DNA from 2 places in the Brucella oryzae genome. Region 2 is predicted to be linked to the other one. Evidence: predicted binding sites of a transcription regulator. Region 2 holds the regulator's gene; the other holds the start of a gene.

Region 1 (16,247 bases), on a different contig from region 2:
AAGCCAGTCCAGATCCTTCAGGAAACTTTCCGGGCTGCGTATGGCGAAGAGCGTGTTGCGGCCAAGCGCGAAAATGCCGGTGGCATGATAGGCGAACCTGTTCAACTGACCGCGCTTGGCGACCGCCGCGAGCCGCGCCTTGCGGACGGTATCGAAGCGCCTCAACCCTGCTTCGGGGTCGTTGTTGTCCAACGCTTCGGCAAGGGCCGCCGCGTCCTCGATTGCCATGGCAGCGCCCTGCGCCGCAAAAGGTGTGACCGCGTGCGATGCGTCGCCCAGAAAGATCATCCGATCCGGCCCTGCGAATTGGGCGTCTGCCATTTCGAAAAGCGGCCAATAGGTCCATGCATCGGTCGCTGCCAGAAGATCACGAACCGGAGCGCCCCAATCCGCATAGATGGAGCGCAAATGTGCCGGATCGCCGGTTCTGGACCATACTTCGCCGGGATTCTCGCCCGTCGTGATGGCGACGAAATTGAAGAAATTGCCGCCCTTGACCGGATAGGCGATGAAATGCGCCTTGTTGCCGAGCCAGGCGGAGACAGCTTTGCGCTCCGGCATCGCGTTCAGGAAAGAGGAGGGCAGGGCATCGGCGCCAAGGGTTGTCCGCCAGGCAATATGGCCGCTGAACCGGGCGTTGCTGATGCCTGCCTTTGACCGTTCCGCCGACCAGACGCCATCGCAGGCGATCAGATAGGCTCCTTCGACAGATTCTTCAAAATTGCCGTGGCGGATAGTGGCCGCAACGGTCCCGTTTTCGACGCGATGATTTGTGATTTCAGCGCCGAGGCTGATGTCGATGCCGGGCTCTTCACGGCAGGCATCAAGCAGGGCGGATTGCAGGTCGGCGCGATGGCAAACGACGTAAGCATGGTGCCAGCGCTGACGAGCCTTGTCACCGAGCTTCATTTCCATCAGCGGACGCGCTTTACGCCCATCCATGAGGTAGAGCGCTTCCGGTGTTACGGCTTGGGAAGAAAGACGGTCGGCAACGCCGAGCCGTTCCAGATGGCGCATTGCATTGGGAGCAAGTTGCAACCCTGCGCCGACTTCCGAAAGGGTCTCGGCCTTTTCGACAAGCCGGACATTCCAGCCGCGTGCTGCCAGCTCCAGTGCTGCCGACAGGCCGGCAACTCCGGCCCCGGCAATCAATATGCGCCCTTTGCTCATGTCGATGAGATCATCCGGCATTCAGCCCCGTCGTGAGACTGCCCGGATTAAGCGGCCTTATCAGCAGGTGCTTCGTAAACGCAGCCAGCCGGAACGGTTTCGTCGGCATGAAGCTTGGCGTTGTAGCGATAGAGGGTCGAGCAATACGGGCAAACGACTTCATTTTCATCGCCCATGTCGAGAAACACATGCGGATGATCGAAGGGCGGGTTTGCACCAACGCACATGAATTCCTTCACGCCGATTTCGATGGCAGCATGGCCGGCGTCGTTCTGAAAGTGAGGAATGATGTGATCGGACATAACATGCTCCGGTTCTGGTCGATGGCGGTATGAGCATGATCCTGAACCGTATGCCGGGCAAGATCATGCATAGACATTGGCATGCCTGTACCGCGAAAGTCTTGTTTCCGGAAGCGTTTTCATCAATTCTGAGGACATTTCAAGCTAATTGCTATCAAACTGTCATATGGCAGCCATAGGCTTATAGCGTATCCCGAAAAGTGCGAAGCGGTTTTCGGAATCAGATGCGCGGAAAAGAAATAGATGGAGCCGGAATGTTCCGGCGGAAGTCGGGACAGGAAAAATGAGCGAAAACAGCGTTATGGCGAGCGAAACCCCCAGCGCACTCCAAGGCGGAACACACGAGATGACAGCCGGACTAGCCCCTAACCCAACCGTCGTTCCCGACATGGACATAGCCCCTGACGTTCACAAAGCTTTGAACGGCGAGCTGATGCAAAGCGCCGGCCGCTTCGTCAATCGCGAATTTTCCTGGCTGCAATTCAACCGGCGCGTTCTCGAGGAGGCCGCGAATATGCGCCAGCCCTTGCTCGAACGCCTGCGTTTCCTGTCCATCTCCGCCGCCAATCTCGATGAATTCTTTATGGTCCGCATTGCCGGTCTCGCCGCCCAGGTGCGCGCCGGTGTGGCACTGCGCAGTGCCGATGGACGCACACCGCAGGAACAGCTGGATTTCGTTCTCGATGAAGTAGGGCGCCTGCAGGAAGAACAGCAGCAGCGCCTGCGTGCACTGCGCGAGGAACTGGAACAGGAAAGCATCGAGATTGTTCGTCCGTCCGCGCTTTCAAAACCGGAAAAGGAATGGCTTGAAAACCATTTTCTCGAAACGATTTTCCCGGTTCTGACGCCACTCTCCATCGATCCGGCGCATCCGTTCCCGTTCATTCCGAACCTCGGATTCTCCATTGCCTTGCAGCTTGCGCGGCGTGCCGATAATCATCCGATGACGGCGCTGCTGCGCATTCCGGTTGCGTTGAAGCGCTTTATCCAACTGCCGACGGACCAGCAGAACGTTTACCGCTTCATCACCATCGAGGACGCAGTGAGCCTGTTCATCGGACGGCTGTTCCCCGGTTATGAAGTGCGCGGCGCCGGAACGTTCCGCATCATCCGCGACAGCGATATCGAAGTGGAAGAAGAGGCGGAAGACCTCGTTCGCCTGTTTGAGACGGCGCTGAAACGACGCCGCCGCGGTCAGGTGATCCGCATCGAGTTTGACGGAGAAATGCCGGAAGCGCTGCGCGTCTTCGTGGCGACGGAACTTGGCGTTTCGGAAAACCGTATCAGCGTGCATGAGGGCCTTCTGGCGCTCAACATGATTTCGGAGATCGTTTCAATCCCGCGCGATGACCTGAAATTCGTATCCTACAATCCGCGTTTCCCGGAACGTATTCGCGAGCATGGCGGCGATTGCTTTGCAGCGATTCGCGAAAAGGACATCGTGGTCCATCATCCGTACGAATCCTTCGATGTGGTGGTGCAGTTCCTGCGGCAGGCAGCAGCCGATCCGGACGTGCTGGCAATCAAGCAGACCCTCTACCGCACCTCCAATGACAGCCCGATCGTGCGCGCGCTGGTCGATGCCGCCGAAGCCGGAAAATCCGTGACGGCTCTGGTCGAACTCAAGGCGCGTTTCGACGAGGAAGCGAACATTCGCTGGGCTCGCGATCTGGAACGCGCGGGCGTTCAGGTGGTGTTTGGCTTTATCGAGTTGAAAACGCACGCAAAAATGTCGCTGGTGGTGCGCCGTGAAGACCAGAAGCTGCGTTCCTATGTGCATCTTGGCACCGGCAATTATCACCCGATTACCGCGCGCATCTATACCGATCTGTCCTTCTTCACGTCGGATGCGGATATTGCCCGCGACGTAGCGCATATCTTCAATTTCATCACCGGCTATGCGCAGCCCGCCGAGGAGATGAAGATCGCGATTTCACCCTTTACGCTGCGCGCGCGCATCCTCAAGCACATCGAGGATGAGATCGCCCATGCGAAGGCCGGAAAACCGGCAGCGATCTGGATGAAGATGAATGCGCTGGTCGATCCACAGATTATTGACGCGCTCTATATGGCAAGCCAGGCGGGCGTGCAGATCGATCTCGTCGTGCGTGGCATCTGCTGCCTGCGTCCGGGCGTTCCGGGGCTATCGGACAATATTCGCGCCAAGTCGATTGTCGGGCGTTTTCTGGAGCATAGCCGTATTTTCTGCTTCGGAAACGGTAATGACCTGCCTTCCGACAAGGCGATCGTCTATATCGGTTCCGCCGACATGATGCCGCGCAATCTCGATCGCCGTGTGGAGACCCTCGTTCCGATCACAAATGCCACAGTGCACCAGCAAATCCTGTCGCAAATCATGTTTGCCAACATAATTGATAACCAGCAGAGCTATCAGCTACTTGCGGACGGCACCTCTCGCCGGATAGAAAAAGAAGAAGGAGAGGAAGCTTTCAACGCGCAGGAATATTTCATGACCAATCCTAGCCTGTCGGGTCGCGGAAAGTCGCTGAAGTCTTCGGCCCCCCGCCTTATCGCGCATCGCAAGCGCGCGCAGGCGGAAAGAAAAACGACTGCATGAGTCCAGCTGTAGCACAAGGCCGCCTTAAAGGGCTCAAGCCCGTCGCGGTCATCGACATTGGCTCGAACTCGATCCGTGTCGTCATCTATGAAGGCATCGTCCGTTCGCCGACGGTGCTTTTCAATGAAAAGATTCTCTGCGGCCTCGGAAAAGGCCTCGCGAAGACCGGCAAGCTCAACGAGAAATCCGTCGAGGCGGCGCTTCGTGCGCTGAAACGGTTTCGCGCTCTGGCCGAACAGGCCGGAGCGGTTTCCATCCACGCGCTGGCAACCGCGGCGGCACGAGAGGCGAAAAACGGGCCAGACTTCATCGCACAGGCGGAGGCCATTCTCGGCCGCCATATCGAAGTCCTGTCCGGCAAGGAAGAAGCCTATTATTCAGCATTTGGCATCATCTCCGGTTTCTACAAGCCGAAGGGCATAACGGGCGACCTTGGCGGCGGCAGTCTGGAACTGATAGCCGTGGACGACCATGAGGTGGGCGAGGGGATCACCCTGCCGCTGGGTGGCCTGCGTCTGCAGGATATGTCTGACGGGCGATTGCCGGAAGCGGTCAAGATTGCACGTACGGAACTGGCAAAGGCAAAGCTGCTGCAAGCCCATCAGGGCCAGGTTTTCTATGCGGTCGGCGGTACCTGGCGTAACCTTGCCAAGCTGCATATGACGGCGAAGAACTATCCGCTGCATGTCATGCACGGCTATGAGATAAACCCGGTGGAAGCGCAAAGCTTCCTCAAGCGTGTTGCCAAGGGCAATCTGGATACGATGCGCGGCATCGAGGCGGTTTCGAAAAACCGCCGCCAGCTTTTGTCTTACGGTGCTACGGTGCTGCTCGAAACGATCCGCCTGATGAAGCCTTCGAAGATCGTTTTCTCCGCCCTCGGCGTGCGTGAAGGTTATCTTTATTCCCTTCTGCCCAAGAACGAACAGCGGCTCGATCCGCTGCTGGCGTCGGCAGATGAACTGTCCATCCTGCGCTCACGCTCACCGCGCCATGCCCGCGAACTGGCAAGCTGGACGACCTTATCCTTGCCTGTTCTCGGTTTTGATGAAACCGAGGACGAGGCGCGCTACAGGCAAGCTGCATGCCTTGTGGCCGATATAAGCTGGCGCGCGCACCCCGACTATCGCGGCTCGCAGGCGCTGAACATCATTGCCCATGGCTCGTTCGGCGGTATCGACCATGCCGGACGCTCCTTCATGGCGCTTGCCAACTATTATCGCCACGAAGGGCTGATCGAGGACGAGATTGCACCGGAAATCATGCAGCTTGCCACGCCGCGTCTGCGTGAAAGAGCGAAGCTGCTCGGAGCCTTGCTGCGCGTGGTGTATCTTCTGTCGGCGTCGATGCCGGGCGTTATCCCGCGTCTTGTCTGGCGCGAGGAGGAAACCGGCATTGCACTGGTTGTTCCCGGCGATCTTGCAGATCTGATTTCGGATCGCCCCGAAGGCCGCTTGCAGCAGCTTTCCAAACTGACCGGAAAGAACATCTATTTCGCGGTTGGCGATGCGGCCATTGAGGGGACACGGGAATAAGGCAGTAAGTGAGTAGGGCAGTAAGGCAGTATGTGAACGTCTGTGTTAAACATACTGCCTTACTGCCTTACTGCCTTACTGCCCTATTGCCCTACTGCCCTAACTCAACCGCCGTGATCCGCCGGTTCTCGAACTTGATGCCGATCTTCCCCTCGATGAGATCGAGCGCCTTCTGACCGAACACCTCGCGACGCCAGCCGTGCAGGGCAGGCACATTGGCCTTGCCGCCTTCTGTGGCAATCTTGTCGATGTCGTCCGAACTGGCCACGATCTTTGCTGCAACGCCGTATTCTTCCGTTACAAGCTTGAGCAACACCTTGAGAATATCTGCAGCAGCGGCGCTGCCTTCCGGCGAATGCGACGGCTTCGGCAATTTCGGCAAATCTTCCTTGGGGATTTCAAGCGCGGACTGGATCGCGGTAACAAGACCTGCAGCCTGCGCCGACCGCTCCCATCCTTTGGGAATCGAGCGCAAACGGCCCAGCGCTTCCGAGTCACGCGGCTGCTGCAGTGCGATTTCAGCTATGGTGTCGTCCTTGATGATGCGTCCGCGCGGCACATTGCGCTCGCGTGCTTCGCGTTCACGCCAGGCGGCCACAGCCTGCACGATGGCAAGTTCAAGCGGCTTTCGCACGCGGGCTTTCACGCGCCGCCACGCATCATCCGGATGCAGGTCGTAGGTTTCGCGGGAAGTCAACACCGCCATTTCCTCGTTTACCCACTCGCTGCGGCCTTCTTTGCGAAGTTCTTCCTTCAGATAGAGGTAGATATCGCGCAGATAGGTAACGTCCGCGAGAGCATAGTCGAGCTGCTTTTCCGAAAGCGGCCGCCGACGCCAGTCGGTGAATCGCGACGACTTGTCGATGTGCTTGCCGGTGACCTTCTGGACAAGCTGGTCGTAGGAAATCGCATCACCGAAACCGCAGACCATCGCCGCGACCTGACTGTCGAAGACTGGCGAGGGGATAAGATTGCCGAGATGGAAGACGATTTCGATATCCTGCCGTGCGGCGTGGAAAACCTTGACGATCTTCTCGTCCGCCATCAGGCGGAAGAAGGGCGCAAGGTCGAGACCCGGCGCAAGCGCGTCCACAAGCGCCGTATGGTCCGGCGAAGCCATTTGGATAAGGCACAATTCCGGCCAGAACGTCGTTTCACGGATGAATTCCGTATCAACCGTAACGAAGTCGGATTTGGCGAGGGCGGATACGGCCTCTTCAAGGGCCTCAGTGGTCGTAATCAGATGCATGTCAACCTTTTAGAGCATTTCCAGCAAAAGTGCGAAGCGGTTTTGCGTCGGATAATGCGACAAAACAAAGAGACAAAGCTTTGCCGCTTGTCGCTAAATAATCAGTAAGTAGCGTTCCGCAGAGCGTGCTCATAGTGTTTTTTGTCGACACGTTACGTCAAGGTGGTTTAACACCAAAACCCGTAGGGAGTGCAGACTTGACAAAACCCGGTCAAAATGCGCTTTTCCGCGAGAATTTAAAGCGTTTCCGTCAGTTAGTACTGACTTATTATTCCAAAGGCAGAAATCATGCACCGTTACCGCAGCCATACCTGCGCAGCCCTTCGCAAGACGGACGTTGGTTCGAACGTTCGCCTTTCCGGATGGGTTCACCGCGTCCGTGACCATGGCGGCATTCTCTTCATCGATCTTCGCGATCATTACGGCATTACCCAGATCGTGGCCGATCCCGATTCGCTCGCCTTCAAGGTTGCCGAAACCGTTCGCGGCGAATGGGTTATCCGTGTCGATGGTGAAGTGAAGGCCCGCGCAGACGATGCGGTCAATACGAATCTGCCGACTGGCGAGGTGGAAATCTTCGCAACCGAAATCGAAGTGCTGGCCGCTGCCAAGGAATTGCCGCTGCCTGTCTTCGGCGAGCCGGATTATCCGGAAGATATCCGCCTGAAGTATCGCTTCCTCGATCTGCGCCGCGAAACGCTGCACAAGAACATCATGAGCCGCACGAAGATCATCGCCGCGATGCGTCGCCGCATGACCGAAATCGGCTTCAACGAGTTCACCACGCCAATCCTGACGGCTTCCTCGCCCGAAGGCGCGCGCGACTTCCTCGTACCGAGCCGTATTCATGAAGGCAAGTTTTACGCGCTGCCGCAGGCGCCGCAGCAATACAAGCAGCTTCTGATGGTTGCCGGTTTCGACCGCTACTTCCAGATCGCGCCTTGCTTCCGCGACGAAGACCCGCGTGCCGACCGCCTGCCGGGCGAGTTCTACCAGCTCGACCTTGAAATGAGCTTCGTGACCCAGGAAGAAGTCTGGGAAACGATGGAACCGGTTATGCGCGGCATCTTTGAAGAGTTTGCCGAAGGCAAGCCGGTAACGCAGACCTTCCGTCGCATCGCCTATGACGACGCGATCCGCACCTATGGTTCGGACAAGCCGGACCTGCGTAACCCGATCGAGATGCAGGCCGTGACCGACCATTTTGCGGGTTCCGGCTTCAAGGTCTTCGCAAACATGATCGCCAACGATCCAAAGGTCGAGGTCTGGGCAATCCCGGCCAAGACCGGCGGTTCGCGCGCATTCTGCGACCGTATGAATTCCTGGGCGCAGAGCGAAGGCCAGCCGGGCCTCGGCTATATCTTCTGGCGAAAGGAAGGCGACAAGCTCGAAGGCGCTGGCCCGATTGCCAAGAACATCGGCGAAGAGCGCACTGAAGCGATCCGCACGCAGATGGGTCTGGAAGACGGCGATGCCTGCTTCTTCGTGGCCGGCCTGCCGTCCAAGTTCTACAAGTTCGCAGGCGATGCCCGCACGCGTGCTGGTGAAGAACTGAACCTCGTTGATCGCGACCGTTTTGAACTCGCCTGGATCATCGACTTCCCGTTCTACGAATGGGACGAGGACAACAAGAAGCTCGACTTCGCGCACAATCCGTTCTCCATGCCGCAGGGCGGTATGGACGCGCTGGAAAACCAGGACCCGCTGGAAATCAAGGCCTACCAGTACGATCTCGTCTGCAACGGTTTTGAAATCGCTTCCGGTTCGATTCGTAACCAATTGCCGGACGTCATGGTCAAGGCGTTTGAAAAGGTTGGCCTGAGCCAACAGGATGTGGAAGAGCGTTTCGGCGGCCTCTACCGTGCGTTCCAGTACGGTGCGCCTCCGCATGGCGGTATGGCCGCCGGTATCGACCGCGTCATCATGCTTCTGGTCGGTGCGAAGAACCTGCGCGAAATCTCGCTGTTCCCGATGAACCAGCAGGCGCTCGATCTTCTGATGAACGCGCCTTCGGATGTGTCGCCCGCGCAGCTGCGTGACCTTCATATCCGTCTGGCTCCGGTTCAAAAGAGCTAAAACTGATAGAAAAACCCGGCCTTGAGCCGGGTTTTTTATGCATCTGAAAAAGCCCGGTGAAAAAAATCACCGGGCTTTTTCATTTTAATTGTTGGCGTCGACGCTGACTTTCAGCAGCTGGATGATCTTCGTCGGGTCCAGCGATGCGGTAGCAACGATGGAAGCGAAGGTCACCGGCTGGTCCGGCGACGCGCTAATGGTGAGCGACTTCGGATCGTCGAAGAACTTGTCGGATGCAGCCTTGAGCTGCTGGGCGAATTCCGGGTTCTTCAGCTGTGTCGCCATCAGCGGAACCATCATTTTCAGCTGCTCGCCAAGCTGCTTGCCATCGGCGCCCTGTTGCTTGGCATAATAATCCAGAAGCTTCTGGGTCAGTGTTTCGTTGTCGAATCGGATCGACAGGTTCTTGAGATTCAGCTGTTCTGCCAAGCCCAGAATGGCGAGACCGGCAGCGTCCTTGTCTGCGTCGGCCTTGCTCATGCTTTCCTGGGTCTTCTGTACGGCTTCGAGGAAAGCCAAATCATAACCGCCCAGGCTGCCGGTGATGTTGATCTTGCCGAGTTCCCTTGCCTGCAGCTCCAGCTGGTCCAGCGAAGTGTCGCCCGAAGCCGGTGACCAGCTGCCCTTGGAGTTCAGCGAACCGTTGAAGGTATTCATGTCAAGCGGTGCAAGCGGGTTCTTGCCGCCCTTTTCAAAGGTCGCGTCGATATTGGCAATGGTCCAGACATAATCGATCTTCTCGGCCTTGTTGGACGTGTCGAGCGACAGGTCGAACCCCTTTACAGTGGCGCCATCCGTGCCGGGCGTGCCGAACTGGATTTCGTCGATCTTCAGCTTGTCATACATGACCATGCTGTCGAGCGGCCCCTTGGCCGTTTCCGACGGAATATGGACATTCTGCATGGCAAGGCCCTTGATCTCGGCCTTGTCGTTCTTGTCGGCCTCACCGGCAAAGGCGAGGTCGGGTACGGTGACCTGTTCGATGCTATAGCCGCCGTCCGGTGCATCCTGAACGTTCTGGAGTGTCACGTCGCCGAGGGCGGTTTCTTTTTCACCGACCGTCGGGAGCTTGATTTTGGTGCCCTGAAGCACGATGTCGGAGCCATTCGCCTGAACATTGGCAAAGCTAAGCTCGCCGCCCTGTTTTGCGTAGAGCGCCTTGATGCGCTCGGCGACTGCATTGGCATCTGCCGCCATGGCCGCGCTGCCGAAAATCAGCGAAAGCGCTGTACCGGCGGCTAAAACACGTGCCGCTGGCTTGATATTGACGAATACCTGCATTCGAAGCTCCTGCCTAATCTCTAGTATAGCGCGGCATTCATAGGCGGAAATCATGCGCAATAACAACATGATTTCCTCAGCCTGCGATTGCAGCCGGGGAAACTTGCCCCCAACAGCTCTATAGGACACAAATGGCGGCAGGATTGCGACTATTGCACACTACAGCATCGGCCCAAAAATCGGAATCGATTTTTGGAAAGCACGATGCGTAGATTCAATAAGTTAGGGCGACCTTTGTGCGTCCAAATGGACGCACGACGCACTAATGTACTGGATTGGTTCTCCTGAACTCTTGCTGGCGAATCGCGCAGTTGGTACTGAGAGACATGGGAAAAAGTCTGATTCCGCCGGATGACGGCGAAGAACACATCGAGCGGGTCGACCTCAAATCGGCTCTCGAGGAACGTTACCTCGCTTATGCGCTGTCGACGATCATGCATCGCGCGCTGCCGGACGTGCGCGACGGCCTGAAGCCGGTGCATCGCCGCATCATGCACGCCATGCGTCTGTTGCGCCTCAATCCCGATCAGGCCTATGCGAAATGCGCCCGCATCGTCGGCGATGTGATGGGCAAGTTCCATCCCCATGGCGACGCGTCGATCTACGATGCGCTGGTGCGTCTGGCTCAGGATTTCGCGGTGCGCTATCCGCTTGTGGACGGGCAGGGCAATTTCGGCAATATTGATGGCGATAACGCGGCTGCCATGCGCTACACCGAAGCGCGCATGACGGAAGTTGCGACGCTGCTGCTGGAAGGCATCAACGAAAACGCCATTGATTTTCGCCCGACCTATAATGAAGAGGATGAAGAACCGATCGTTCTTCCGGGCGCTTTCCCGAACCTGCTTGCAAACGGTTCGGCGGGCATTGCGGTCGGCATGGCGACCAATATTCCGCCGCATAATGTGGCGGAGCTTTGCTCGTCCGCACTCTATCTCATCAATCATCCCGACGCGCCGGTGGAGGAACTCGTTACCTCGCCGGAACAATGGGAAGAACTGAAGCGCGAAGCCGAGACTGATCCGGCTGCACTGTTGAAATGCAAGGTGCGCGGCCCGGATTTCCCGACGGGCGGCATCCTTGTCGAAGAGCACGGCAATATTCTCGACGCCTATCGCACGGGCCGCGGCGCATTTCGCGTTCGTGCCCGCTGGGAGAAGGAAGAGGGCAATCGCGGCACCTGGGTGATCGTCGTCACCGAAATTCCCTATCAGGTGCAGAAATCGCGACTGATCGAAAAGATCGCCGAGCTGCTGCTGGCAAAGAAGCTGCCATTGCTCGACGACATTCGCGATGAATCGGCGGAAGACATCCGCATCGTTCTGGAGCCGAAGAACCGTTCGGTCGATCCCGCGCTTTTGATGGAATCGCTGTTCAAGCTGACCGAGCTGGAAAGCCGCGTTTCGCTCAACATGAACGTGCTGTCGCACGGCAAGGTGCCGAACGTTCTGTCGCTGGGCAGCGTTCTGCGTGAGTGGCTCGACCACCGCAAGGAAGTGCTTGTCCGCCGCTCGCAATATCGTCTGGCGGAGATCGAAAGACGGCTGGAAATCCTTGGCGGCTTTCTGATCGCCTATCTTAATCTCGATGAGGTGATCCGCATCATCCGCGAGGAGGATGAGCCGAAACAGGAATTGATGCGGACATTCGAACTGACCGACGTTCAGGCCGAGTCGATCCTTAACATGCGCCTGCGTTCCTTGCGCAAGCTTGAGGAATTCGAAATCCGCAAGGAGTTCGATGATCTTACCGCCGAGAAGGCGGATCTCGAAGGTCTGCTCGCTTCCGGCACGCGCCAGTGGAAGAAGATCAGCGCCGAAATCAAGTCGGTGCGCGAGAAGTTTGGCCCGAAGACCAAGTTGGGCGCACGTCGTACGACTTTTGCCAATGCGCCCACTCATGACCTTGAAGATATTCATCAGGCGATGATCGAGCGTGAGCCTGTTACCATCGTGGTGTCGGAAAAGGGCTGGCTGCGCGCGATGAAGGGGCATCTGGCCGACTTCTCGACGCTTTCGTTCAAGGAGGGCGACAAGCTCAAGCTCGCTTTCCATGCCGAGACCACCGACAAGCTTCTGTTCTTCACGACGGGCGGCAAGTTCTTCACCATCGGCGCCAACACGCTTCCGGGCGGTCGCGGCCATGGCGAGCCGATCCGCATCCTCGTCGATATGGAAAACGATCAGGATATCCTGACCGCCTTCGTGCATGATCCGGCGGCGAAACTGCTGTTGGTCAGCCACGAGGGTAACGGTTTCATTGTTCCGGAAAACGAGGCGGTCGCCAACACCCGCAAGGGCAAGCAGGTGATGAACGTCAAGGCTCCGGACGAGGCGAAGCTGTGCCAGCGCGTTTCCGGCGATCACATTGCTGTCGTCGGTGAGAATCGCAAGATGGTGGTCTTCCCGCTTTCCGATATCCCGGAAATGACCCGCGGCAAGGGCGTGCGCCTGCAAAAGTACAAGGATGGCGGCGTATCCGACGTCCGCACCTTTGCGATTGCCGAAGGGCTTTCCTGGCAGGATTCGGCAGAGCGCACCTTCAATCGCAGCAAGGAAGAGCTTGTCGAATGGATCGGCGCGCGCGCCTCTGCCGGCCGTCTGGTCCCGAAGGGCTTCCCGCGTTCGGGCAAGTTCTGAATCGTTCGGAGCCGCAAGAAGTTGCGGTCGATTTGCGGGTAGTTGCTGAATAACATGGGATGCGGCCATACAGGCCGCGCTCCAGGAGGTTCCATGCACGTTCGCCCGGCTTTATCTGACGATGCCGCCAAAATTTGTGACGTTTTGAGGCGCTCCATTACCGAGCTTTGCACGGTCGATCATGAGGGACGCGACGATATTCTGCTGCCTTGGCTCGCCAACAAGACCCCGGAAAATGTGAGCAAGTGGATAGGAACGCCGTTTCAATCGTTGCTCGTCGCCGAAATCGGCAGCGCCATGGCGGGGGTCGGGCTGGCGACGGACAAGGGGGAAATCCTGCTGAATTACGTCGCGTCGGAGTTTCGCTTCCACGGTGTCAGCAAGGTGCTCATGTCGGAGCTTGAGAGCTACCTTTTGCTGCGCGAGGTGACGGTTGCCCGCCTTGTCAGCACGGAAACGGCGCGTCGATTTTATCAGGGAATAGGCTACAGGCCCGCAGGCGAACCGCAGTTATGGTGGGGCAGGAAACTGTCATATCCGATGGAAAAACAGCTCGCGCCCTAACCCTCGAACCGCTGCCAGCCGCGGGGGCCCAGATGCTCCTGCGGTGTGAAGCGAATCTTATATTGCATTTTCCGCGATCCTTCGACCCAATAGCCGAGATAGACATGCGGCAGGCCCGCCGCATGTGCGCGCTGGATATGGTCGAGGATCATATAGGTGCCGAGCGAGCGCTCATGCATATGCGGCGAGAAAAATGAATAGACCATCGACAGCCCGTCGGCCATCACGTCGGTCAGAGCCACGGCAACCAGTTCGCCATCGCCTTTCGGATCGATGAAACTGTCCGGCCCGCGCTTGCGATATTCGATGATCTGCGTATTGACGTGGGTATCCTCCACCATCATCGCATAGTCGAGAACGGTCATGTCCGACATGCCGCCGGAACGGTGGCGCGCGTCGAGATAATCGCGGAAGAGCGCATATTGTTCGGTGCTGGGCTGTGCCTTGTGCACACGCCCGATCAGGTCGCGGTTCTGGTTCCAGATGCGGCGCATATTGCGCGTCATTTCAAATTCACCGGCCAGTATGCGCACAGAAACGCACGCTCTGCACAATTCGCAGGCCGGGCGGTAGGCAATGTTCTGGGAGCGGCGAAAACCGCCCTGGGTCAGAAGATCGTTGATCTCGTTGGCCTTGTCGCCGACCAGATGCGTAAAGACTTTTCGCTCCATCTGACCCTCAAGATAAGGGCAGGGCGAGGGAGCTGTCAGAAAGAACTGCGGAGACTGTTGCGGTTGATGGGTCATTCAATATCCACGAAATGGTAATACCGAAACCATCACGATACTGTTTGTAAGGATTGAGCCGACGGCACAAAACGTCAATAGGCATTTTGCGCAGCCGGCTCTGAATTTTTTTGATCTGAAGCGTATCCCGAAAAGTGGGAACTGCTCGATCGCTTATCGATCTGAACGAATGACAGCCGTGCCAAGCAGAAGATCGTGCACCGTGCGCTTGCGGTCGAGAACGAGCGTCGCAAGCAGGATCAGCGGCGTCAGCACCACATTGAGACCCCAGAACAAAACCGTGTGAACGATAGCGAGCATCGGATCGACCGTGCCGCCTTCAAGCCGGACGAGCTTGATGTTCATCATCTGCATGCCCTTGGTGGCCTGCTGCGGCCCGCCCAGCGTGCGCGCCACATAAAACAGCGCGACCATCGGAAACATGATGCCATAGAGCATCCAGCCGAGACTGAGCGTAATGATGCCGAGGATTGCAATGATGATTGCTGCCGGGATGCAGAGCAAAAAGACAATCAGGTAATCGATCAGAAAAGCCATTATGCGGCGCGTGCGCACGCCTTCAAAGAATGCGCGGCTTTCATAACGCGGACCCATGACTTCGCCGTGCAGAATGTGGTCGGACATTGTTCCTTCCAGTCGTTTCCAGAGAAGCGCCCGGCGAATGAAACGACCGGCGCTGTCCCGCCACCTCGGCGGAACACACAACAACATGGGAACCGAAATCGGCGGTTTCAAGGAAAATTGAAGATTTCCCGCCGGAAGAACTGGCAGCTTAGCCCTGTTGCTTAAGCTTTTCAGCCACTTCTATTGCGAAATAGGTGAGGATTCCGTCACAGCCTGCGCGCTTGAACGCCAGAAGGCTTTCCATCATGACCTTTTCTTCGTCGATCCAGCCATTGATCCCGGCGGCCCTGATCATCGCGTATTCACCCGACACCTGATAGGCATAGGTGGGAAGACGGAACTCGCTCTTCAGGCGATGGATGATGTCGAGATAGGGCAGGCCGGGCTTCACCATCAGCATATCCGCGCCTTCGGCAATATCCTGCTCGGCTTCGCGCACGGCTTCTTCCGGATTGGCCGGATCGAGATAATAGGTCTTCTTGTCGCCTTTCAGCAGTCCCTGCGTGCCGATGGCATCGCGATAAGGGCCATAGAAGGCCGAAGCGAATTTGGTGGCATAGGACATGATCGGCAGGTGGCTGAACCCATGTTCGTCCAACGCCTGTCGCACGGCACCGACGCGGCCGTCCATCATATCGGAAGGCGCAATGATATCGGCACCGGCTTCGGCTTGCGAAAGCGCACCGCGAACCACCATGGCAACCGATTCGTCATTGACGATCTCGCCGTTCCGCAAAATGCCGTCATGGCCATGCGTGGTGAAGGGATCGAGCGCTGCATCGGTGATGATGCCGATTTCCGGCACTTCCTTCTTGATTGCGCGCACGGCGCGATTGATCAGATTGTCCGGGCTTGCGACGAAGGCGCCGTCCTCGGTCTTCACTTCCAGCTTTTCGCGCGGGAAGGGAGCAATTGCAGGAATGCCAAGCCTTGCAGCCTTTTCCGCCATGCGCACGGCCATATCGACCGAATAGCGTTCGACGCCGGGCATTGCTTCCACAGGCTCCGCCACGCCGGTTCCATAGGTCAGGAAGAAAGGCAGGATAAGGTCGTCGACCGTCAGTCGGGTTTCCTGCACCAGCCTGCGCGACCAGTCGGCCTTGCGCATGCGGCGCAGACGTCTGCTGCCGGTAACGTCATCGACATGCTGGCTGATATTGGCGGGCAGGTATTTGGACTGGCGGTCGGTCATCAAGCTATTCCCGAGAATTGATCCCTTGGATTATGAAATCTCAAGGCTGATATCGGATGCGCACCGTTTATCATGGGAAAAGTGATGAAACCAAGAACATTGACCTGTGCAGGATTGACGCGGGGCGTCTCACTTTCTACCCATTTGATGGAACGGGAGACACGATATGCAGATTGACTTCGGCGGTGGCAGCGAAATCAGCTTTGAACGCAAGGGGAAGGCGGGGCTTGTGAAGCTTACGCGGACCGAAGCCCTTAATGCGCTCACGCATAAAATGATTCTGGCGTTGGA
Region 2 (16,247 bases):
CTGTTTGCCGTCGCGGTCGTAAGCGCCGACGATTGCCGCTACCAGCGGATGACGAACAACGTCTTTCTCTGTAAAACGCACCTTGATGACTCCCTCGACATCGTCCAGCACACGAAGCGCTTCCACGAGGCCGGATTTCTGGCCCGGTGGAAGATCGATCTGACTCGGGTCGCCGGTAACGATCATGCGCGATCCCTCACCGAGACGAGTCAAGAACATTTTCATTTGCATGGAAGTCGTGTTCTGCGCCTCATCGAGAATGACCGCAGAATGCGCCAGCGTGCGTCCGCGCATGAAGGCGAGCGGCGCGATCTCGATCACGCCTGCCGTAATGGCACGTTCGACCTTTTCCGCCGGCATCATATCGTAAAGCGCATCGTAAAGCGGGCGCAGATAAGGGTCGACTTTTTCCTTCATATCGCCCGGCAGGAAGCCGAGACGTTCGCCCGCCTCCACAGCCGGACGAGACAGGATAATGCGCTCCACCAGACCGCGTTCCAGCAGCATCGCCGCATGAGCGACGGCAAGATAGGTCTTGCCAGTCCCAGCGGGACCGACGCCGAACACCAGCTCCGACCGGTCCAGTGCACGCATATAGGCGTCCTGCGTCGGCGTGCGGGCAAAAATGGTCTTCTTGCGCGTGGAAATCTGGGCCGCAGAGAGTTTGCCCTTGTTTTCCATCGTCGGCAGGGTGAGCTGGTCATCGGCGGCGATTGCCATACGCAAGGCGCCGTCGACATCCGACGTTGTCAGTTCATGGCCCTTCTGCAGCGTTTCATAAAGATGATCGAGCGCACGCCGCGCCTGCTCGGTTGCGGTCGGCTCGCCCCGGATCGAGAGTTGATTTCCCTTGGAGCGGACATCCACGCCAAGCTTCTGCTCGATGCGGGCCAGGTTCTCATCGAACTGACCGTAAAGCGCAATGGCAAGACGGTTATTATCGAAGGTGAGCACGATGTGGGCCATATCCGAGGCCCCGGTCGTCGGGCTTTTTTGCGTTTGATTGGTTGGCTTGGCAGACTTCAGCTTTTCCGTAGCGCTCAACCGTATCTCCTTAAAGCACAATCCTGAAAAGTTGCTGACTTTTCAGACCAGATTATGCGTGAACGCAAACCGTTCACGCATTGTAATCACAGTCTCGACAGGATTACCGGCAAGCGACTCAGAACGCCGAAATTTTCTGCCTCGGCACCATCATGCCTTCAGGCCAGTTTTTGCGCAATAAGGCTATTGGTCCCTGTGGAGGTGATTTTCACATGAATGATGTCGCCAATCCGGTCCTGGTTGTCATCGATGATGACTGGCAGGAGCCATGGCGAGCGCCCGACCATCTGGCCTGCCTCGCGACCGGGCTTTTCGAGCAGCACATCCATCTCGCGACCGATCATGGAACCCTGAAACGCATATTGCTGTTCGGATAAAAGCGCCTGGAGGCGCTGGAGGCGCTCATCCTTCACCGCTTCTTCCACATGATCGGGCAGATCGGCGCCCGGCGTGCCAGGGCGCGGCGAATATTTGAACGAATAGGCCTGCGCGTAATTCACGTCACGCACCAGCTGCATCGTGTCTTCGAAGTCCTGATCGGTTTCACCGGGAAAGCCGACAATAAAATCACCCGAGAGGGCCAAATCCGGCCTGACTCCACGGATGCGCTCGATCAGGCGCACATATTCATCCGCCTTGTGGCGACGGTTCATCGCCTTGAGAATGCGATCCGAGCCCGATTGTACCGGCAGATGCAGATAAGGCATCAGCTGGCGCAGATCACGGTGAGCGGCAATCAGGCTGTCATCCATGTCGCGCGGATGGCTGGTCGTATAACGAAGACGGGTAATGCCCGGAATGCGCGCTAAGCGAAACAGAAGCTCGCCCAAGCCCCATTCGCGACCATCATCACCAGCGCCGTGCCAGGCATTGACGTTCTGGCCGAGCAAGGTCAGTTCGCGCACGCCGCCATCGGCAAGGCGCTCGGCCTCTGCCACAATCTGCTTCACGCTGCGCGAAACTTCCGAGCCGCGTGTATAGGGAACCACGCAGAAGGTACAGAATTTGTCGCAACCTTCCTGCACGGTGAGGAAAGCAGAAACACCGCGTTTGCGAGTCTCCTCCCGCCGTGGCGAAGGCAGATGTTCGAACTTGTCTTCGAGGGCATATTCAGTCTCCACGACCTTTTCGCCGCCGCGAACCCGCGCAAGCGCATTGGGCAGACGATGATAGGTCTGCGGGCCGATGACGAGATCGACATTCGGCGCACGGCGCAGAATTTCCTGTCCCTCTGCCTGCGCCACGCAGCCCGCGACGCCAATGGTCAGTTCCTTGCCATTCGCTTCGCGAGCGTCCTTCATCTTGCGCAGACGACCCAGCGCGGAATAAAGCTTTTCCGACGCTTTTTCGCGAATATGGCAGGTATTGAGCAGAACCAGATCGGCATCGTCCGGCGTATCGGTAGCAACATACCCTTCCGCTGCAAGGCTGTCGGCCATGCGCTGGCTATCGTAGACGTTCATCTGGCAGCCATAGGTTTTTACGAAAACCTTGCGCACATTGGGTCGCTCTGTCGTGGATTCGAGATCGGTGATATTGTCGCTCATGCGCGGCTATCTACAGCTTTTGTCACCAATTTGAAAGGTGACAATCTGCACACCTGGCCGAACACGTGATCGAACGGCTATCAGTCTTCGGGGATTTCACGCCCCAGCAATGCGCTTTGCAAAAGCGCACGCACCCGGTTCTCCATTGTACGCGCCAACGTCTTGCGGTCCGTCCTGGCCGTTACCACGACCGGCTCGCCAAAACGTACTTCGACGTCAATGGCGCCTTCACGCAAGATACCCTTCAGGTGCGGCATCAGCTCGACGTCGCCCGGCCAGGAGGCGATCGGGCGGAAATAACGGCCCATGGCCATGCCATGCACGCCCGTATAGGCGATAGCAACCGGCTGTACTATGACTTCTGGCACGTTGGCTTCCTTGATCGCAGCGTGCGCGGCACCGAAAAGTGCTGTCTTGAACGGCAGGACGCGATTGCCATCCGAGGTCGTGCCTTCCGCGAACAGCACCATGGCATCATCGGTGGCCAGACGTCTGGCTATTTCCGAAGCCTGTTCACCGGTCTTGCCCCGGCGTTCACGCTCAACGAAAACGGTGCGTTGCAGAACGGCAAACATGCCGAAGACCGGCCAGCTCCTGACTTCCGACTTGGCAATGAAGGATATTTGTCCGACCGTCGACAAAACGATGATATCGCTCCATGACGTGTGATTGGCGACCAGCAGAAGGGGCCGTCCCTCATGCATCTGGCCAACGGTCTTGATACGAAAGCCGAACAGCCGCGCGGCAATGCGATGGAACAAGATCGGCAGGCGACGCTTCCAGTCGTTCTTGAGCTTAAGCAGCAGATATTGAACTGGAACGAGCGACAGGCTTAACAGGGCCATAGCCGCAAGAACGAAGAAGATGCGGATTGCTCCGATCATCGCTGCCCCGCCGAAGTACGTCTCAGGTCGCGGCGCAATATCAGTGCAGCCGAACGTCCGTTCGCCGTTTCGTAATAGGCAGGTCGGTCGCCAACTTTCTGGAAACCGAGACGGCGATAAAGTGCCTGTGCGGCAACATTCGCCTCATCCACTTCCAGAAAAAGAGTTTCGGCTCGCTCCTGATAAAGGTGGCGCAGTACCGCATCCATCAGCGCGCGCCCGACGCCCTGGCGCTGCGCATCACGCGTGACGGCGATGGTCAGGATTTCCGCCTCACCGGCCACCAGACGCGCCAGCACGAAACCACAGGCATCGTTCGGCTGACCTTCCGCACGCGCAACAAAACCGAAAACCGTATCCTGCGCAATCAGCGACCGGAAATCGTCGGAACTCCAGCCGTGATAGAAAGCGACTGCATGAATGCGCTGGATCGCATGACTATCCCGGGCATTCAATGGTTCCACCGAAACCTGTCTGCGACCAAAACGACCGAATGGCAAGCCCATCATCGGCTATTCTCCGGTGGCCTTGCGCGGCAACGCAAACCCGATCTGCGGCTTCGCATCCGGCCCACGCATGTAAAGCGGCTTCGGCGCATCGCCAGGCTGGCGCGAGCTTGCCAGACGCGCATAGATACCGATTTTCGCGGTCGGCTCAACCGGGCCAAGTGTAAAACGACTGTCGATCACGTCATTGATCGCAGGGGCCGCGGAGCCTGCAAGAACCGTATTTTTCGCTTGGGACGCGGCAAGAGCCTCCGCTTCCTCTCGCGACAGAACCAGTGGTTTCGCGCTCGGCAAGCCTTTTGCATTGAATGATTGCGCATAAATCTCGCCGCGATGCGCATCGAGAACAACCAAAACTGGCTTTTCCGGCGACAGAGACTGTGCTTCTGCGGCCAGCGCTTCGAAGGCAGTAATACCGATGGCCGGAACGCCGAGAGCCAATGCAAAGCCACGTGCTGCCGAGACACCGATACGGACGCCGGTAAACGACCCAGGCCCGATATTGACCGCTACCCGATCCATCTCGCGGAGTGATAATTTTGCCTCTGTCACCGCGCGTTCGACATAGTCCATCAATACTTCCGCATGCCCCTTGCCGATGTTTTCACTCACATCGGCAAGCACGACATCGCCGTCAGAATCGTAGACGGCAACGGAACACCACGAAGCGGCAGTATCGAGCGCAAGTATCTTCATGCGCAACCGGGTAAATCAGATTTTACGTCGCGACAAGCCAAGTCTTGTCCAAAGGCTGGGTCGGACCCATTTTTTAGCCGTTCTCGCGGAACAAAAACCGGCGATATGCGTTTGAAAAACGGGTGCGGGAATATTTTTGTTGTCTTGACGGCGACATGGCCCATCCAGCAATCGAACCTCATAAGGATCTGGCAGGTTCGTTTGCGTTTGGAGCAGCCAGCCCGTGACTATGAGCGACGTCTCCCAGCCGCTTCACGCCGGATCGAACAAAAGGATATGAGGATAAAATGTCCAAGAAGTCGATGCATGCAACCCGCAACGATCTTCCTTCCAATACGAAGACGACAATGATCGCACTGCTGAATGAAAATCTCGCCGCGACAATCGATCTCGCCCTCATCACCAAACAGGCCCATTGGAACCTTAAGGGGCCGCAATTCATCGCCGTTCATGAAATGCTCGATGGTTTCCGCACCGATCTTGACGAACATGTCGACACGATTGCCGAGCGCGCCGTACAGATTGGCGGCACGGCTTACGGCACAACGCAGGTGGTTGCCAAGGAAAGCAAGCTCAAGCCTTATCCAACCGACATCTATGCCGTTCACGACCATCTGCTGGCATTGATCGAGCGCTATGGCGATGTCGCCAATCTTGTCCGTAAGTCGATCAAAGATGCAGACGATGCAGGTGACGACGATACGGCGGATATCTTTACCGCCGCGTCCCGCAGCCTCGACAAGGCATTGTGGTTCCTTGAGGCCCATGTTCAGGAAAAAAACTGACCTCATCGATGCAATGAAAAGGCCGGGAATTTCCCGGCCTTATACATTTGATGAATTTATTAGATTAATTCGACCATTCGCCGCTACGCATCACCGGCTCGCGGGTTCCGTCCGCGTTGATGCCGTCGACATCGATCTGGCCGGAGCCGATCATCCAGTCGATATGGATAAGACTCGAATTGCCACCCTGCGCCTTGATCTGTTCCGGCGTCAGTTTTGCGCCATCGATAAAGCATTTGGAATAGCACTGGCCAAGTGCAATGTGGCTTGCGGCATTCTCGTCAAACAAGGTGTTGTAGAACAAAAGCCCGCTCTGCGAGATCGGTGATGAATGCGGAACCAGTGCCACTTCGCCCAGTCGACGCGCGCCCTCGTCAGTATCCAGCACCTTGTTGAGAACTTCTTCGCCGCGGCTTGCCTTTGCCTCGACAATGCGTCCACCCTCAAAGCGAACCGCGATATTCTCGATCAATGTGCCCTGATGAGACAGAGGCTTGGTGCTCGTCACATAACCTTCTACGCGCAGAGCGTGGGGTGTAGTGAACACTTCTTCCGTCGGAATGTTCGGATTGCAGGTAATGCCGTTCTTGGCCGTTGACGCGCCGCCGTGCCATTCATGACCGTCCGCAAGTCCAACTGTCAGATCAGTGTTTGGTCCCTTGAAATGCAAGGCACTATAAGCCTTGCCGTTAAGGAAACGGGTGCGGGTGCGAAGTGCTGCATTGTGTGCCGCCCAAGCGCCGACCGGATCATCGACATCAACGCGCGAAGCCGCGAAAATCGCATCGGCCAGCTTGCGGGTCGCCATATCCTCCGCTTCGTTCGGAAACATGAGCTTCGCCCATGCCGGATTGGGATAGGAGACGATGTTCCAGTTGATGTCGAAACCCGCGATCTTTTCGAGTGCCGGCTGATAGGCCTTCGAATTGGCGCGGTTGGCGCGTGAAACCTTGACCGGGTTCTGGCTGGAGAGAAGCATCGGATTGTCGGCGGCGATGGCCAGACGTGCAGCGCCATCCGAATAGGCTTTCGCCATCCCCTCATAAAGCCAGTTTGCCGCGCGGTCGAAACTCACATCGGATGCGTTCTCATAACGGGCAAGTGTCATTTCGTCATCTGCGAAAAATGGCGTTACCAATCCGGCTCCAGCCTTGTAGGCATGCTTGGCGATGAGACGAACCAGCGGCAGTGCGATGACCGGTGCGGTAATGACCAGATCCTGCCCCTCGCGCAATTGCAGACCAACGCGAACGGCGACTTCCGCAAGACGTTCGAGTTTCACCGGATCGATAACTGGGTTCAGCTGTTCATGAGCCATAGGTGGAAGACCTCTTTGCATATGGAATCACCGGCAGTTTATCAGACGGCATAATTTCACCACCTTTTTTCCTGTCTTTGCGTTATAGTAAATCCGCGGTCAGTTGCAGAAGAAAGCAGATAGTAATGGATAAGAAAGTACTTATCTTACTGGGCATTACCGGCCTTCTGGCAGGCTGCGTGACCATGACGCCCGAACAACGCCGAGCTGCCGACGAACAGACCTGCCGCAGCTATGGATTCAAGGCCAGGACCGACGCCTTTGCCAATTGCCTCATGCGGCTGGACCTTGATCGCAGAGCTGACCGGCGCGCCTGGCAGAGCCAGGCCGATTTCTACGACACACCGATGGTGATCTATCGACCAATCTACCGGCCCTGAAACCCAGCCGGAAAACCGGTGAGCAGCCATGAAATCAAAAACGCCGATCTGAATGAAGCAGACCGGCGTTTTGAATATCCAATTTATAGACAGGTTTCTTATAGCGGCGCTTCCGGTCGGTCCTGGGACAGAAGGAGCGCGCCGATGGCGTCAACCTGCTTTTGGCTTGCTGCGGCATAGCCGAGCGACGTCGCCTGCGGCGCAGTTGTATCGAACTGCGCCTGGTAAGAGGCCATTTGCACAGGCTGCTCCTGCTGAGTCGCGGCAATGCCGCGATGACGCGCCAGACGGTCGCCACGAGCCTGCGGACCAGTACCGACATTCTGTTCTACGTTTTGAGCCTTGACGGCTTCCGCGAGTGCCACCTGAACGGTTGGCTCCGTTCCCGGAACCGGGCCTATCTGCGGCAGTGTCACATCATAGGATGCGTCCTGCGGAACGGAAGGCGATTGCGGCGAATAGGCGAGAGCAAGATTGTATGGTTCCTGCGGGACTGGATTCTGTAGCGAGCCGTCGCGATTGCGCTTTTCGTAGAAGGAGTTACCCCCGGCAACGAGCACATAATGCATGTTGTTATAGGGGAATTTCAGGCCCGCCGTGTGGAAGAACATGGCGTTCTTGAGCTTTGGATGACGCTTGCCCTTTAGAACCGCGTCAGCAGCAGCCTGAACATCGGGCAACGCTTTGGAATTCATCTTGCGGGTGAGGACACCGGGCGCGAACTGGTTCTTCTGACCGACAACACCGCAAATAGTATCCGGATAACGACCGGAAGCGAGTCGATTCATCACAACTGTGCCAACAGCCAGAAGACCATCGGAGCTTGAACGGTTGGATTCGAAGAACATCGCACGTTCAAGACAATTCTTGTCCCGTGCGGTGTAAGTATAGGTTTTTACGCCATTGACGGACTTGACGTGGCTTGTCGCCGTCTTTTCCGTATTGGCTTTTCCCGAGGTTCCGGTCGTCGTACAACCGGTCACCACGAAAGGCGCAACCATCAGCCCGATAAGAGCGGGCAATTTCCACTTCGCGGCGCGCGTCAATGGCTCAGTCTCATGTTAGGACCCTTAACTGATCCAGTCATCCATTCAGGCGAACACATCTGGAACGATGTGCGCGAACGTCTAACTGCGGTGCAAGTCAAAGAGGACGAAGATCAAAAATCATACGCCCTACTGTCGCTCAATCGAATTCAAGGTTTTGGAATTTTTAGGCCAAAAAAAGGCGGAAGGTCAAATTCCTACGATGCTGGAGACAGCTAAATTGCCCGAAAGCAATTCCGAATCGAGAGTGCGAATTTCCCTACAAGCCCTTTAAATATATTAACAATTTCTTAACAAGAGCTGGAAATTCAGATAAGATGTTGATTTAATGAGATTCAAAGTCACGCAATACACGCCATATCCCTGCCTTAATTCAATTTTTCTTGTACGTTTTTTGCATACACATTCACGGTGTTTCAAATTTTCTGCAGAATTTCTGTTTCAAAGCAGGTTCCGTTGTTCTTCGTCAACTTTGACAACATGCCTGTAACATCGCGTGAGATTGGGCTTTCGACATCTATTTTGACCATTCCGATGCGAATCGGGAGACCCGATCCGCACTTCACGAGAGCTTGACCTTAAGCAAAAACGACCCGCCACGGAAACCGTAGCGGGTCGGACAAATTTAGTTTTAGAAGTCGCAGATAACAGCTCTGCTCAGCCGAAAGAATAGCCAGCGCCACGGACAGTGCGGATCGGATCGAGCGCCCGACCGACATTGATCGCCTTGCGCAACCGTCCGACATGGACGTCCACCGTACGATCATCCACATAGATGTCCGGCCCCCAAACTCCATCCAGAAGCTGACTGCGCGAAAAAACGCGACCGGGCGACATCATGAAATATTCGAGCAGGCGGAATTCCGTCGGTCCAAGGCGAACTTCCTTTTCCTTGCGGTAGACACGATGCTGCTGGCGGTCCAGAACAAGATCTCCCACTTTCAGCACGTGCGAAAGAATGCTCGGATTGGACCGGCGCAGCATGGCTTTAACGCGCGCCAGCAGTTCCGGCGTCGAAAATGGCTTCACGACATAATCGTCCGCACCGACACTGAGGCCGCGGACACGTTCGCTTTCCTCCCCGCGAGCCGTCAGCATGATGATGGGCAGCCGCTCCGTTTCTGGCCATTGGCGCAGACGACGGCAAAGCTCGATGCCCGATACGCCCGGCAGCATCCAATCCAGAATAAGCAGGTCCGGCACGTTCTCGCGCAAGGCGATTTCGGCCTCGTCGCCGCGCAGCATCGTATCGACCTGATAGCCCTCTGCCTCAAGATTGTAGCGAAGCAGCACGCTCAGCGCCTCTTCGTCTTCTACCACAGCGATTTTGGGTGCCTGTGACATCCAGTATTTTCCTATCCAAATTCGGCGGGCGGTGGATAAAATCCCCCCAATCGACCGCGTGCCGCCGCGCTATTCATACATTCTCATCCACCGAACCGAAGTCCGGTCGACAACAGTTCAGGGTTTACGCGCCTCATCCACGACAATACCGTGGCTCAGGTCTTCCTTGGGTCGTTCGGCCGGCATTTGCAGGCCTGTCACGATGTAATATACGGTCTCCGCGATGTTGGTCGCGTGATCGCCGATGCGCTCGATGTTCTTTGCGCAGAATAGAAGATGCGTGCAGGCAGAAATGTTGCGCGGATCTTCCATCATGTAAGTAAGCAGTTCACGGAACAGCGACGTGTACATCGCGTCGATCTCGTCATCGCGGTCGCGGACGACATTAATCTGCTGCACCGAGCGCGACGCATAGGCGTCGAGGACGTCCTTGAGCTGGGTCAGTGCCAGCTCGGCCAGCGTTTCGAGCCCGCGATAAAGCTTTACCGGCTGACGCGATTCCGAAACGGCGGCAACGCGCTTGGCAATGTTCTTGCCCAGATCGCCCACGCGCTCCAGATCGGCTGAGATACGGATCGAGCCGATAATTTCGCGCAAGTCCACCGCCATGGGCTGACGCTTGGCAATGATCATCACGGCTTTGTCGTCGATCTCGCGCTCACTGGCGTCGAGGATGAGATCGTCGGAGATGACACGCTGTGCAAGCGCATTGTCCGCATTGACGATAGCTGCGACCGACTGCTCGACCATACGTTCCGCATGTCCGCCCATTTCGGCGATCTTATGGGTGAGAAACTTCAATTCCTCATCGTAGGAGCGAACGGTATGCTGAGACGGCATAGTAGACCTCGTAATATAAATTGCGGGGAAGCCGCACTGTCTATCTGTTGAGCGCAGTTCCGGATCAGCCGAAGCGTCCGGTGATGTAATCCTGCGTGCGCTTTTCGGTCGGCGCGGTGAACATGGTTTCCGTGTCACCCACTTCGACCAGATTGCCGAGGTGGAACATGGCAGTGCGCTGCGAAACGCGCGCGGCCTGCTGCATGGAGTGGGTGACTATCACGATCGTATAGTTCTGGCGCAGTTCGTCGATCAGCTCTTCCACCTTTGCGGTTGCAATCGGGTCGAGCGCCGAGCACGGTTCATCCATGAGGATCACTTCCGGGCTGACCGCAATCGCACGTGCAATGCAAAGGCGCTGCTGCTGACCACCGGAAAGACCGGTGCCCGCATCGTGCAGACGGTCCTTCACCTCTTCGAACAGGCTGGCCTTCTGGAGGCTCGTCACAACGATTTCTTCCAGATCTGCCTTGGTACGGGCGAGACCATGAATGCGCGGGCCATAGGCGACATTTTCATAGATCGACTTCGGAAACGGATTCGGCTTCTGGAAAACCATGCCAACGCGGGCGCGCAGTTCGACGACATCGATCTTCGGATCGTAGATATCCTCATTGTCGAGCGTGATCTTGCCGCCGACCTTGCAGCCTTCGATCGTATCGTTCATGCGGTTGAGCGAACGCAGGAAAGTGGACTTGCCGCAACCGGAAGGGCCGATCAGCGCCGTGACCATCTTTTCCTGGATATCCAGATCGACGTCGAACAGCGCCTGCTTCTCGCCATAAAATACGCAAACCTTATCGCCGCGCATCTTTATGGAATTGGCGTTGGCGTTCATTTTTTCTCCTACGGCTTTCTCGAGAGATCGTTCAGTCATCAGATTCATAGCTTTCGACTCCCGTTTTACCAGCGGCGCTCGAAGCGGCGGCGCAGAATGATTGCTGCAATATTCATCACGGCAAGGAACAGAAGCAGGACAATGATAGCGCCTGACGTGCGTTCCACAAAGGCGCGTTCTGCTTCATTGGCCCACATATAGATCTGGACAGGCAATGCGGTCGCAGGGTCCATCGGGGTGGACGGAACGTCCGCCACGAAGGCCACCATACCGATCAGGAGAAGCGGCGCAGTTTCCCCAAGCGCGTGGGCGAGACCGATGATCGTGCCCGTCAGAATGCCGGGTGCGGCAAGCGGCAGAACATGGTGGAACACCATCTGCGTTTTCGATGCACCGAGACCGAGAGCTGCCGCGCGGATGGAAGGCGGCACGGCGCGAAGGGCGGCGCGCGTCGCGATGATGATCGTGGGAAGCGTCATCAGTGTCAGCACCAGGCCACCGACCAGCGACGCAGAGCGCGGCAGGCCGAAGAAGTTGATGAAAACCGCAAGTCCGAGCAGACCGAACACGATGGATGGCACGGCCGCCAGATTATTGATGTTCACCTCAATCATGTCGGTAAACCGGTTCTTCTTGGCGAACTCTTCCAGATAGATCGAAGCGGCAACACCGATCGGCAGCGACAGTCCGAGAACGATCAGCATCATGTAGAGCGAACCGACCAGCGCAACGCCGAGACCAGAGGTTTCCGGGCGGCTGGAGGCGCCGGAGGTGAAGAGGCCGGTATTGAAGGCCTCCTTCATCACGCCCTCTTCCGACAGCGTCTTCATCCAGCCCACCTGACGGTCCGAAACCTTGCGGTTTGTCTCTGGTACGGAAAGGTCGATCTGCCCCTTGAAAGCGGAATCGATGTCGGCCCCCGCCAGAACCGGAACGGTCTGCGTCGTGCCGATGAGCGATGGATTGTCCATCACAAGCTTACGCAACTGAATACGCACGCCGTCCGAATAGAAGCGGCCAAGATCGCGCATCGCCGGACGGTCTGTCGCGGCAACACCCAGCTTTTCGGCCAGCGCATTGCGCACCAGCAGCGGATAGTTGGCGGTGATCAGCACATTGGGGTCAATCGCGCGCTTGTTTCCCGGATCGATCACGCTCTCTTCAAGCTTGACCGGCAGATAAAGCGTCGTCTGCCAAAAGGCTGTATAGCCCTTGGAAAAGACCGAGAACAGGAGTGCACACAGGAAGAACACGCCGATGGCAATCGCAGCAATACCGTAATAGCGGAAGCGGCGTTCGGCAGCGTAGCGGCGTTTCAGTCCGATATCGCGACGTGTCGGCTGTGCCGTGGCGCCACTGGCGTTGAAGGTCGTATCGGTCATTATTCGTACTGCTCCCGGTACTTGCGCACGATATGCAGCGCAAAGATGTTCATGATCAGCGTCAGGACGAAAAGCGTGATGCCGAGTGCAAAGGCCACCAGCGTTTGCGGCGAGTTGAACTCAAGGTCGCCGGTGAGCTGGTTGACGATCTTCACCGTGATAGTGGTCATCGCCTCGAATGGATTGATATTGATGCGTGCCGCAACACCTGCGGCCAGAACCACGATCATGGTTTCGCCGATAGCACGGGATGCGGTCATCAAAAGCGCGCCGACGATGCCCGGCAGAGCAGCCGGAAGGACCACGCGCTTGATGGTTTCGGAGCGGGTTGCGCCAAGGCCGAGCGAACCGTCGCGCAAGGTCCGTGGTACGGCAGTGATGATGTCGTCCGAAAGCGAGGATACGAAGGGGATAAGCATCACGCCCATGACAAGACCGGCAGTCAGAACGCTCTGCGCCATGATGAAACCCTGACCGCCTGCAATGGCAATCGAAAGATCGCGCAGGAAAGGTCCGACAGTCACAAGGGCGAAGAAACCGTAGACGATGCTGGGAATACCGGCCAGAAGCTCAAGGACCGGCTTTACGACTGTGCGCACTCGGGGCGAAGCATATTCAGCCATATAGATGGCCGAGAACAGCCCCACCGGAACGGCGAACAGCATGGCCACGAGCGCAATATAGAGCGTACCGGCCAGAAGCGGGATGAGACCGAACTGGCCTGTCTCGCCGCCCGAACCGGCAGCGGCAAAGCGCGGATCCCACACGGTGCCGAAGAAGAAGTCCCACGGCGAAACAGATTGAAAGAAGCTGATGGTCTGGAACAGCATCGAGCAAATGATGCCGACAGTCGTCAGAATGGCGATGCCGGATGCGGCGATCAGCCCCCAGAGAACGATACGCTCGACATTGTTGCGCGCGCGCATACGGCGGCTGATCGTGGAAAGGCCGAAGATCAGCCCTGCGATTGCGATCACCAGGGAAACGGCGGAACCGATGGTGTGTGTCAGCGCTGTTGCCTTTTTCAGGTAGAGCGCGATCGGTACCATATAGTCCTGGCCTTCGGTGGCGAGCGCTACGCCCTTCGATGCCAGAACGGCGCGAGCATCCTGATAGTTCGCCGGGAAGCTCTCCAGTTCCGCAGGCGTCAGCCGGTCAAGCCCATTGGCCAGACCACGCACCATGCCAAGCTGCAGGCTGCGATTGGTGAAAGAACCGTCTTCAATGGCGTCCGGCAAGCGGGCGGTCGCACTGTGATCGAGATAAACCGACGTTCCAACGGCCCAAACAGCGAGGAACAGAACTGCAGGCAACGCAGAAACGAGGAAAACCCACCAGCCATGATAATGCGGGCGGGAATGCATTTTCTCGGTCGGCGAGGCTTTTGCGGAAGCCGTCTGCGCCCTGTCCAGTGCAACGGCACGCTGACGGCCTATGAAGAATCCGATCAGTCCGATTGCAACGATACTGACGAGAACCAGAAAGAAGGACATTCGATTTCCCCGGTTGCCCTGATAAATGTGGACGGTTTTGAGGTGCAGCTTCCACCCATCCCGCTCCACGCGGATGCGCCTGTCTTAGGCTGTAGCAAGGAGAAGAACGCGGAGATTTGTCTTCCCCGCGTTCTACAGATAAAAACTTACTTCGCAGCCATCGTCTTGCCTTCGGAGAAGGCGGCGCGCTGTGCTTCACGTTCGGCATCTGGAGCCGGAACCAGACCATATTCGGCGAGCGGGCCGTCAGGACCGATCATCTGGTCGTTCAGGAAGAACTCAACATATTCCTTCAGACCCGGGATAACGCCGAGGTGGGCCTTCTTCACATAGAAGAACAGCGGACGGGACACCGGATATTCGCCCGAAGCGACGGTAGCAGCCGAAGGGGTGATGTCGTTGACGGTCGCAACCTTCAGCTTGTCAGCGTTGTTTTCGTAGAAATAAAGGCCGAAAACGCCAACGCCGGTCTTGTTGGAGTCGATGCGGGCCAGCGTTTCGGCATAGTCGCCGTCGATGTCAACTGCCTTGCCGTCCTTGCGCACTGCGATACAGGCCGAAGCGGCAGCCTTGTCGTCAAGACCTGTCTTCTTGATTTCATCCAAAGCGCCGGAGTGCTTGCAGCCATCGGCAAGAACCTTTTCTTCGAAAACTTCACGGGTACCGTGCTTTTCACCCGGAATGTAGGCCGCAATGTCCCAATCTGGAAGGTTCGGATTGACCTGATTCCACTTGGTGTTCGGATTGTCGACCAGCTTGCCGTCGACGACCAGCTTGGCTGCGAGAGCCTTGTAGACGTCTTCAGGCTTCAGCTTCCAATCCGGACCCTTGGCATCGGTTGCGAAAACGATGCCATCATAGCCGAAGCGTACTTCCTGAACGTCCTTGACGCCAGCGTCGATGCACGACTTCAGTTCCGAGTCCTTCATGGCGCGCGATGCATTGGCGATGTCGATGGTGTTTTCACCGACGCCCTTGCAGAATTCCTTGATGCCTGCGCCCGAGCCGCCCGATTCAACAACCGGCGTCTTGAAGTTCGGGAAGGTTTCACCGAAGGTCTCGGCGACGATCTTTGCGTAAGGTAGAACGGTCGAGGAACCGGCAACCTGAATCTGATCGCGCGCCTGAGCGGCGGAAACCGACATAACGGCGGCGATGGCAAGCGCTGCGGTCGAGGAAATCATCTTGTTCATGAGCTGCGGCTCCTGTTGTAAAAGACATATGACGATGTGGCGTCGTTAGCCCTCTACGCGCTCTATATTACATTCATATGACACTATTGTTACAGGTTTGTATCAGAGCCGCTTGCCAGTGATTTTGTAGGGTTTTGCCGATCCGTGAACCGGCAAAGATTTCGGGTTCTAAAAATGCGGCAAACGCGCACCAAGAGCTTCAATCCCGGAAACATCGACATTGGCGAAGGCAAAGCGCAGAAACGCGTCCTGTCCTTCACCGAAGAACCGGCCCGGCAAAGTGAGGATGCCAAGTGACTTCGCAAGGCGTTCGGCAACCGCGACCGATGAAACAGCCGGATAAGGATGGCGGACAAACGCGAAATAGGCCCCGACCGCTTCCACATGCCAGCCTTCGATATTGGCCATGACCGACCGCAATGCGGAGGCGCGCCTTGCAATCTCACCGCGATTGTCGTCACGCCAGCCGGTCAAAGGTTCGATGGCGCGCGCGACAGCAATCTGCGGCGCGCGGCTGGCGCATATCTGTAGATTGTCCATGACTTTTGCGACGTTCTCGACCATCGCCTGTCCCGCGACAATCGCACCAAGCCGGTGTCCCGGAATGCAGAACGACTTTGAGAAGCTGTAAAGTTGGATCAGATGCGACGGCCAGTCCGTCTCGTCAAAAAGCCGGTGCGGCGGTTCGTTGGCATCAGCCAGAAAATCGCGATAGGTCTCGTCCAGAATGAGCCATGTCCCATTGTCGCGGCACAAAGCATAGATCTCCGACAACAGTCCCGCCGGATAAATTGCCCCGGTTGGGTTGTTTGGAGAAACAAGCGCTAGTGCCACGATACCCGGACGAAGCGCAGCGCGGACATCTTTGATGCTAGGGATGAAACCATCCTGAGCATGACACGGCACCGAACCCGAAGCGATGCCGAGCATGTCCAGCGATGAACGATGGTT

The links. The regulator PhoB, encoded in region 2, activates phosphate uptake and scavenging genes when phosphate is short. The targets are predictions, from matches to a motif close to TGTCATNNANCTGTCAT.
Positions count from the first base shown of each region.
Region 1: JNC70_RS09825 (RNA degradosome polyphosphate kinase) is a predicted target of PhoB. The motif match lies at 1,622-1,638, and genes of this name have one in related genera.

Region 1 is NZ_JBHEEO010000007.1:162,124-178,370, reverse strand. Features, by position in the region: gene JNC70_RS09835 (FAD-binding protein) at 1-1,170, opposite strand, end outside; gene JNC70_RS09830 (zinc-finger domain-containing protein) at 1,218-1,472, opposite strand; gene JNC70_RS09825 (RNA degradosome polyphosphate kinase) at 1,819-4,050, shown strand; gene ppx (exopolyphosphatase) at 4,047-5,585, shown strand; gene rnd (ribonuclease D) at 5,677-6,834, opposite strand; gene aspS (aspartate--tRNA ligase) at 7,123-8,910, shown strand; gene JNC70_RS09805 (aq_1923 C-terminal domain) at 8,995-10,191, opposite strand; gene JNC70_RS09800 (DNA topoisomerase IV subunit A) at 10,518-12,830, shown strand; gene JNC70_RS09795 (GNAT family N-acetyltransferase) at 12,924-13,394, shown strand; gene JNC70_RS09790 (arginyltransferase) at 13,391-14,140, opposite strand; gene JNC70_RS09785 (RDD family protein) at 14,294-14,764, opposite strand; gene hemB (porphobilinogen synthase) at 14,913-15,956, opposite strand; gene JNC70_RS09775 (enoyl-CoA hydratase/isomerase family protein) at 16,123-16,247, shown strand, end outside.
Region 2 is NZ_JBHEEO010000004.1:17,292-33,538, forward strand. Features, by position in the region: gene JNC70_RS04945 (PhoH family protein) at 1-1,044, opposite strand, end outside; gene miaB (tRNA (N6-isopentenyl adenosine(37)-C2)-methylthiotransferase MiaB) at 1,203-2,591, opposite strand; gene olsA (lyso-ornithine lipid O-acyltransferase) at 2,672-3,475, opposite strand; gene rimI (ribosomal protein S18-alanine N-acetyltransferase) at 3,472-3,984, opposite strand; gene tsaB (tRNA (adenosine(37)-N6)-threonylcarbamoyltransferase complex dimerization subunit type 1 TsaB) at 3,988-4,677, opposite strand; gene dps (DNA starvation/stationary phase protection protein Dps) at 4,965-5,462, shown strand; gene JNC70_RS04975 (aminopeptidase) at 5,527-6,780, opposite strand; gene JNC70_RS04980 (hypothetical protein) at 6,906-7,160, shown strand; gene JNC70_RS04985 (cell wall hydrolase) at 7,259-8,206, opposite strand; gene phoB (phosphate regulon transcriptional regulator PhoB) at 8,864-9,550, opposite strand; gene phoU (phosphate signaling complex protein PhoU) at 9,668-10,390, opposite strand; gene pstB (phosphate ABC transporter ATP-binding protein PstB) at 10,455-11,228, opposite strand; gene pstA (phosphate ABC transporter permease PstA) at 11,294-12,610, opposite strand; gene pstC (phosphate ABC transporter permease subunit PstC) at 12,610-14,103, opposite strand; gene JNC70_RS05015 (PstS family phosphate ABC transporter substrate-binding protein) at 14,250-15,296, opposite strand; gene JNC70_RS05020 (aminotransferase) at 15,465-16,247, opposite strand, start outside.